Regions from separate parts of the Shouchella oshimensis genome, predicted to be linked through region 1. Evidence: riboswitches for the same ligand, from Rfam matches in the RefSeq annotation. Region 1 holds a riboswitch; the other holds the start of a gene.
What was found. A riboswitch is a leader RNA that binds a small molecule or an ion and turns the genes downstream of it on or off. The one in region 1 is predicted to bind S-adenosylmethionine.

Region 1 (4,428 bases):
ATGTATCTCTCGTGAAGAACAATAAAATCACTCTAGAATTTCAAGCAGAAGTAACTCAAATAACGAGCACAGACGTAAACTACACAGTATTGGGAAAATCTAAGTCTGTAAAAGCAGATTACGTTTTTGCAATGACCGGATATCACCCTGATCATCAATTTATTAAAAGCATGGGTGTACATGTTGATGATGGAACTGGAAGACCAGAATATAATCCGGATACGTTTGAAACAAATATTGATGGGCTTTTTATTGCAGGGGTAATTGCTGCTGGTAATAACGCCAATGAGATTTTTATTGAAAACGGGCGTTGGCACGGTAGTGGGATAGCCTCAAGAATAGTAGATATCCTTGCAAACGAACATGAGGGGTTGGTTGAATGAAAAAGGTAATTTTAATTACAACTGGTGGAACGATTGCAAGTACTGAGAATGAAGATGGAAAATTAGTAGCTGGTGAACTTACGGGCGAAGAGCTAGCAGATTTATGTCAGCTTCCAAGTGATATTCATGTTACTGTTCGGTCTATGTTGCAAAAACCTAGTATTCATATTACGCTAGATGATTGGTTGGAATTAAAAAAAGAAGTTGAACTTGCATTTAGTGATGAAGATGTTTCAGGGGTTGTTGTAACTCACGGTACAGATACGCTAGAAGAGACGGCTTATTTTCTTGATCTAGTGATAACGGACGATCGTCCAGTGATTGTGACTGGCTCACAGCGCGGTCCTGAACAATTAGGCAGTGATGCTTTTATTAATTTGCGACATGCCGTCTATGCTGCTTGTCATGATGACTTGAAGCAAGTTGGAACGGTTGTTGTATTTAATGAACGGATCTTTGCAGCGAGATACGTCAAAAAAGAACATGCTTCGAATATTCAGGGTTTTAATGCATTTGGATTCGGTTATTTAGGTATTATTGATAATGATACAATTTTCTTATATCAAAAACCAATTCATCGAGACACGTACGTACTTACAAAAAAGCTGCCGGATGTGGCAATTGCTAAGATTTATCTTGGGATGCACAGTCGGATTCTTGAGAGTATCCTACAAAATTCAGATGCGGTTGTGCTTGAAGGTGTAGGACGTGGACAAGTCCCCCCACATTTAGTGAATGTCCTTAATGAATCAATATCTCAAGGAAAAACAGTTGTTATGACGACATCAGCTGAAGAAGGAAAGGTGTACCCAACTTACGAATATGAAGGCAGTGCACATGATCTAGAGCAAAAGGGAGTTATTTTAGGTTCAGATTATGATAGTAAAAAAGCACGTATCAAAACGTTGGTGCTGTTAGCTGCTGAGTCTGATGTGAACCTAGGGTTTAAACACTAAAGCCTTTTTCTTGAAAAGCATAACAGATAGGAATATAATGGTTTTATTGAATGTAATGAACAGGTTCAAGTCAGGTTCCGGTAATGAGTAGGGTGCAAAGCAATGTGTGCAACGGACCTGTACTTTGTGGAAAGGCAGGTTGTAGATGTTTTCGTTGCTAACGGCTGCAATAGCACCTGCAATTGGGTTATTAACCTATTTTTATTTGAAGACTGATTATCGGCGAAAGTTACATGGTACAATCATTCGAACGTTTTTAATTGGAATATTGTTGTTTTTCCTGTGATGGTTTTACAATATGCTTTTATTGAGGAAAAGGTCTTTCCTGAAGAATGGCAGCAAGCTCTTATTTTATATGGATTTACTGAGGAATTTTTTAAGTGGTTTATCCTTTATATCTTCGCTTTCCAGGCATGGTACGATTAATCGTAGGAATGATGGCATTGTGTATGGAGTGTCGTTGTCACTTGGCTTTGCGACGATGGAAAACATCTTTTATTTAATAGCTCATGGTATTGAAACAGCGGTAGGTCGAGCATTAATGCCTGTATCAAGTCATGCATTGTTTGGCATAATCATGGGGTATTATATGGGAAATGCCAAGCTCCTTCCAACAAACAGAAGAAGATTATTAACCTTGTCCCTAGGTATACCGATTGTCCTACATAGTTCATATGATTACATTGTTTTTTTATTTGATCACTATGTTTTGTTTGGAATAATTCCTTTCATGCTGATGCTTTGGGCGTTTGCAATTTACAAAATTAAACTCGCTCGGAGGCTAGATCAACAATCACCACGTATAAGGAGGAATTAAACCATGTCAGAAGAACGGTATAGGATTGTCATTCGCTGTCCTGATTGCAAAGAAAAGTATATTCTCCGCGGAAGGCTGAACGAGAATGGTGAATATGAGACAGGATTTAAACGATGTGTATGTGGTAATGAAGATCGTCTTAACATAGAAGCATCTCTAGAGACATGATAAAAAAGTCTTGCCTTTTTATAAAATGTCCTGTATGTTAAAGTGAATATTCAAAATTAAATGATGTATTCTTATCAAGAGAGATGGAGGGAAAGGCCCTGCGAAGTCTCAGCAACCAAGCCAAATTGCGGCAAGGTGCTAAATCCGGCAGTTATAGCTGCTAAGATAAGAGGAAGCTTATATGGAATTGATAAGCACCTTTCTCTTATGACGAGAAAGGTGCTTTTTATTTTACAAAAGTGATGGGGGAATTAAAATGAGTAAAAGAGCTCTGGAAACAACGTTGGTTCAAATTGGGAATCGTGTCGACAATCGAACGGGTGCGGTAAATGCTCCTGTCTATTTCTCTACTGCTTACCGACATACAGGTATTGGGGAATCAACGGGATATGATTATGCGAGAACAGGGAATCCGACTAGAGAAGTATTAGAAAATGCTATTGCTGAACTAGAACTTGGAGATAGAGGATTTGCATGCAGCTCAGGAATGGCTGCAGTACAAACAGTCCTTTCACTGTTTAAAAACGGAGATGAAATCCTTGCTTCGAAAGATCTTTATGGTGGAACGTATCGATTATTTGAAGAAGGATGGAATCATTGGGGATTAACATTCCACTATTCAGATCCTCGTGATCTAGTCGAGTTTGAGGCAGCGATTACACAAGCAACAAAAGCATTATTTATTGAAACACCAACAAACCCTTTGATGCAAGAAGCGTCTATTTCAGAACTTGCAGAGATTGCAAAAAAACACCAATTGCTTTTAATCGTGGATAATACGTTTTACACACCAATTATTCAGCAGCCGATTGCTTTAGGAGCGGATATCGTCATTCATAGCGCATCTAAGTACATAAGTGGTCATAATGACGTTATTGCGGGCTTAATTGTTTCAAAAGGCCAGGAGTTATCTGAAAGAATTGGTTATTTTCACAACGGAATTGGAGCTACCCTTTCAGCGTTTGATTCATGGTTAGTTGTAAGAGGTATGAAAACATTGGCACTACGCATGGAAAAACATGAACAAAACGCTCAGGAAATTGTTCGTTTTTTAGAAGAATCATCTGAAGTAGAAGAGGTTCTTTATCCAGGAAGAGGAGGAATGATCTCATTTAGAGTGGGTGATGAAACATGGATTAATCCAATCCTTCAAAATCTCAAATTAATTTCTTTTGCAGAAAGTTTAGGTGGGGTAGAAAGCTTAATGACTTATCCAAGCTACACAAACACATGCAGATATTCCAGAAGAGATCCGCATTGCTAATGGAGTAGATAATCGATTACTTCGCTTTTCAGTTGGAATTGAGCGATGTCAAGATCTAATCGATGATTTGAAGCAAGCCTTTTCAGCTGTTAAGTAGGTGCGAGCCAACAATAAAGCGGGGGGAGATACATGTGGATTTATTAGAGCGTTTAAAAAATGACATATTAGTTGGAGACGGGGCTATGGGTACGCTTCTATATGAACGAGGTATCGAGCAGCAATGCTTTGAAGAAATTAATATCAGTCAACCAGAAGTCATTGTCTCTATTCACAAGGAATATCTCAATGCTGGTGCAGAAGTTATACAAACCAATACGTATGCTGCCAATCGATTAAAACTAAGTAAATATGGTTTAGAAGATAAAACGGCTGAAATTAACCGACGAGCAGTTGCCTTAGCAAAACAGGCTGTAGAACAAAAAGCATTTGTAGTAGGCACAGTTGGAGGCATTCGACGCTTCCAAATGGAAGAATCAACATTAGATGAAATAGAAGAAGCACTAACGGAACAGATTTTAGTGTTGTTAGATGAAGGTGTGGATGGGCTTTTATTTGAAACCTTTTATGATTTAGAAGAAGCGTTACTGGTTACGGAAATCGCCAAAAAACACAGCTCCCTTCCAGTCATAGTAAACGTTAGTTTAGGTGACATTGGAGTGATGAGTGGCGGCATCATAGCTGCGGATGCATTCTCTCGTTTAACAGAGGTTGGAGCTGATATTGTCGGTTTAAATTGTCGGATGGGTCAAGCCCATATGTTACGCTCATTTGAAGAAATACCGATTCCGAGTCAAAATTATTTAGCGGTATATCCAAATGCTAGTTTACCCGATTACCGGG
Region 2 (4,428 bases), 270 kb from region 1:
GGTTGTTGACCAATTTTTAAGGAATCACTATCATTCCAATGGAGAATTTTTTCATGATCATATACTGATAGGGCTACATCACCTTTAAATAATTGCTTCACAAAAGGCATACTAGCCACTAATCCCTCTACTATCGACATGTCTGGATGTCCCCTCTCTCATCTTCTACTACCGTTATATCGGTTAGCTATCATCTTCTTTTAACAACTTCTTACAAACCACAAAAAAACCTTCCTAGGTTATTGTCTAAGAAGGTGAATCCAATTATAGTTCATTTAAAGAATGAACATATTGTTTAAACTCTTGATTTTGGGTATTTAGTGTTTCTATATTCTTCATAAAATCTGTGACTAACTGAGCTTGGTCGGTTGATGCATCTGTTATATCGCTAATTTCTTGTTGCATTTGTTTAATTGATGTTTGAATTCTTTTCAAGGTTTCATCAATTTGGTTAGCCGCTTTTTTTGTCTCATCAGATAATTTGCGTACTTCTGTTGCGACAACGCCAAATCCAGCTCCTGCCTGACCTACACGTGCGGCTTCGATTGCTGCATTTAGTCCAATTAAATTGGTTTGTCTTGAGATATCTCCAATAAAGTTGGTAATATTCGTTACTTCATTTGATTCATCTACCGTTTTTACTGCGTTTTGTAATAATTGGTCGGATGTTGCTGATAGTTGCTCAGAGTGAGCCGCCACTTGTTGAATGCCACTTAGCAGTTGATCTGAGATTTCCGATGTTTCACTCATCAACTCTTCAATTCGATCTAGCTCTTTACGGCTAATATTTACACTCATTAATGCAACGATCTTATCATGTTCGTCTTTAAATGGAATATTTACGACATCGAAAGCAAATCCATAAACTTCTTTAGGAACTAGTGTATATGTTACATCGTTGTTTACGATATTACTAAAATTCTCAAAGCCTTTTTGAAGTGGATCGCCAACTTTTATATCTAATTTTATCGATTCACTGTCGCTCCAGAACAACGTTTGGTTTGCGTCAAACAAACCAAGTGCTACGTCTCCTTTAAAAGCTTTTTTTAAGAATGGCATATTTTTTTGTAAGCCTTCTACTAAATCCATTACTCCAACTTCCTCTCTATTTAAATAAGCGTATGAAGCATATATCGGAAGACGCAGCTGAAATTTGTAGAAAAAACTCGAATAATATTTAGGTAAATCATGTAAAAACCTCAAAGAAATGATCTCTTTGAGGTTTGTTTTTTAGAGCAACGATTCAATTGCATTAAGCTCATCAGTAGTGAACGATTGATTTTGAAGCGCCACTACATTTTCTTCAATTTGACTCACACGACTAGCACCTATTAATGCAGATGTTAGATGTCCTTCTCTTAAAACCCATGCTAGCGACATTTGTGCTAGTGTTTGACCACGATTTTGCGCGATTTCATTTAACCCAATTAGTCGTTTTACTAACTGTTCATCAACGTTACTTTCAGAAAGAAATTGACTACTGCTAGCAGCGCGAGAATCAGCTGGAACGGACCCGCCTATATATTTGTTTGTCAGTAATCCTTGTGCTAGAGGACAAAATGCAATCGATCCAACTCCAAGGTCGTTTAGTACACCTAATAATTCATCTTCAATGCCACGGTTTAGCATGGAATAACTTGGTTGATGTATCAATAGAGGTGTGCCTAGATCCTTTAAGATACGAGCTGCCTCTTTTGTTTGTTTGGCATCGTAACTAGAGATCCCTACATATAGTGCTTTCCCTTGGCGAACAATTTGATCTAATGCACCCATCGTTTCTTCCAGTGGTGTATTTGGATCAGGACGGTGAGAATAAAAGATATCAACATAATCAAGGTTCATACGTTTTAAACTTTGATCTAGACTTGAAATTAGATTTTTCTTTGAACCCCATTCTCCATAAGGTCCCGGCCACATGTAGTAGCCTGCTTTTGAAGAAATAATCAGTTCATCTCGATATGAGGCAAAATCAGTCTGCATCATTTTGCCAAACATTTGCTCAGCAGAACCAAGCTGGAGGACCATAATTATTAGCGAGATCAAAATGAGTAATACCTAAGTCAAACGCTTTTCTCAACATAGCTCGACCATTTTCATATGGGTCAACCCCACCAAAATTATGCCAAAGACCAAGTGATAATGCTGGAAGCTTTAACCCCGATTGACCACAACGATTATATTTCATCTCTTCGTATCTTTTTTCTTCTGCTATATAACTCAATGTATTTCCCCTCTCTTAGAAAGCGCATTCATAGTTACTGGATTTATCATATCCTATCTACTGCTATAAATCCATTAAGAGTAATGATGGGTTCGATTTATTTTTTTGAAAGATAAATTGAGTGATATGCGTCTTCCAAAGTTGTTAAAAACACTTGCTCACTTAAATATCCTGAATTCAGTGTGAGGGCCATTCCTCGAAGATCAATCTTTTTTACTTGTAGCTGCACACCGTTTGTTCCCGTGACTAGTGTAAAAATAGTGGTCCTTCCCCCTTTAAGCACAAACTGGCAAGTCTCTTCTTTTAATAATTGAAAGAATGCGTCCCATGCCGCATGGATATCTTCTATGTAGTCATCCTTTGACATCAACGTCATAGCACCAATCGTTACTTCTATTGTTCCACCTATATTATCCTCAGATACATTTGAGTCGATCGTAATCATGTCAGCACCTCTTTGTCTTTTTCACAACAAAAAAACCTCTATTCCGAAGAAAAGAGGTTTTTGCTTATATTCTCTCTTATCTCCCAGGCTTACACCTGCTGGAATTAGCACCTTCCACCGTAGTGGGGTTGCTGAAGCTTCATTGGGCCAGTCCCTCTGCTTCTCTTAATAAGTATGTAATTTTAAAATAGTGTACCAAAGAAGAACGGAATGATCAATACTATAAATCTCGTGTTTTATTATGCTCTCTAATGTGTAGGTTCTGGATGTTAAAACTACTGTTGCTATAACCTGAGAAACCATCATAATACTTTGTTATTGTTTTGTTTATTTCGATCTGATGAGTGGCTCTACTCATTAAAGTGATTGCTTCTTCATCCTCCAACTCAAAAAGAAGGCTCACCTCATCTTGCATAAATAGAGGTTCATAGATATTTAACATCAATTCGACATCTTTTGAAGAGTGGTTTTTTAAAACTAGATTACAGTTTACTTCAAGATTATCTTCATCAATTGTGTCAATCTCACAGCTACTTTCGTCTGGATCAAATGATACAGCATCAATTCCATTTGCAAATGTATATTGGTACCCTTTCACTACATTGTGAGGAATCACTGCCATTAATATAATGACAACAATTGAAAGAATCACTTTTCGCTTTGAAAGGGAACGAGCGAATAAATAAATCGTTATCATAAAAAACAGTAAATAGAGTACGTCACTAACAAAATATAGCCTAAACAATAAAATACCATCACCACTTGTGCCTAGACGATATACGTTTGGAAAAGGGATCCTCATAAATATAAAAATAATGAATAGAACAATAGAAATGAAAAATAACCATTTATTTCGGATCATGCATCCACCTCCAATATTTTCATTCTTACCAAGAATATCACAGATGACATTTAGAAGTGACGTAACATTCCAAAAAAACTGCAAAACCAATTAGATTTTACAGTCTTATCAAGTACTTAGTTTATCAAACGAACACTTGTAGCTTTTCTTCCACAGAATTTTCTCTTGGGGTGTTTCTGTAAACATTCAACACATTATCTTATAGCTTTTCCTTTATTCGGTTAAAATGAATTCGCCATTTCTCTGCCAGAGCTTCTACTTTTAAAAGTTGTTCTATGTCAGCCTTATTTTTAATTTGTTGAAAGAAAAGCTTATTTGCATGAAGCACAGATATTTGCTCAGTATCCCTAGATACCAATGTAATAAGCGAATCATGTTCGATTACACCTTCTTTTAATACCTTTGCAAAATAACCCGTATATCCTGTTTCCATTACTCGTTTAAACAAACCTTTTACACTTGTATGACGATCAATTGTGTTACAAGGTACCCTTCCCTGCGTTATTGTGACAACTGCCTCGCCAATTTGATATACATCACCAATACATACATGCTCCTCCAAAAGGCCGCTAACAGTGATATTTTCACCAAATGCAGCGGTAGTGAGTTCCGTGCTAAATTCATGATTCCAAAACGAATAATGTTCGGTTGGATAAAAACAGACGGCACGCTCCGCTCCACCATGATTTTTTAAATCAGCTACTGCATCTCCTTCAAAACCTTCTTCTCGTAACAAAACCTTTTCGATTTTCTTTTTTGTGATTGCCGTATTCATTTGTTTACCCGACGCATAACTCATGATCTCTGGTTCAGCAACAGCTAGATTGGATATAGAAAGATGTCTCATACAAACTCCTTTACACATTGTTTTATTAAGTTTATCAAACTTTTCACTCTAAT

Region 2: another riboswitch for S-adenosylmethionine. It lies ahead of NDM98_RS02840 (hypothetical protein); the one in region 1 lies ahead of NDM98_RS01465 (methionine biosynthesis PLP-dependent protein).

The regions. Positions count from the first base shown of each region.
Region 1 is NZ_JAMQJY010000001.1:244,145-248,572, forward strand. It holds gene NDM98_RS01440 (YpdA family putative bacillithiol disulfide reductase) at 1-383, shown strand, start outside; gene NDM98_RS01445 (asparaginase) at 380-1,339, shown strand; gene NDM98_RS01450 (hypothetical protein) at 1,485-1,625, shown strand; gene NDM98_RS01455 (PrsW family glutamic-type intramembrane protease) at 1,695-2,156, shown strand; gene NDM98_RS01460 (hypothetical protein) at 2,160-2,324, shown strand; SAM riboswitch class I at 2,393-2,496, shown strand; partial or broken gene NDM98_RS01465 (methionine biosynthesis PLP-dependent protein) at 2,581-3,685, shown strand; partial or broken gene NDM98_RS01470 (bifunctional homocysteine S-methyltransferase/methylenetetrahydrofolate reductase) at 3,720-4,428, shown strand, end outside.
Region 2 is NZ_JAMQJY010000001.1:509,482-513,909, forward strand. It holds gene NDM98_RS02825 (methyl-accepting chemotaxis protein) at 1-140, opposite strand, end outside; gene NDM98_RS23395 (methyl-accepting chemotaxis protein) at 265-1,089, opposite strand; partial or broken gene mgrA (L-glyceraldehyde 3-phosphate reductase) at 1,231-2,221, opposite strand; gene NDM98_RS02840 (hypothetical protein) at 2,319-2,666, opposite strand; SAM riboswitch class I at 2,740-2,841, opposite strand; gene NDM98_RS02845 (hypothetical protein) at 2,887-3,528, opposite strand; gene NDM98_RS02850 (MOSC domain-containing protein) at 3,728-4,375, opposite strand.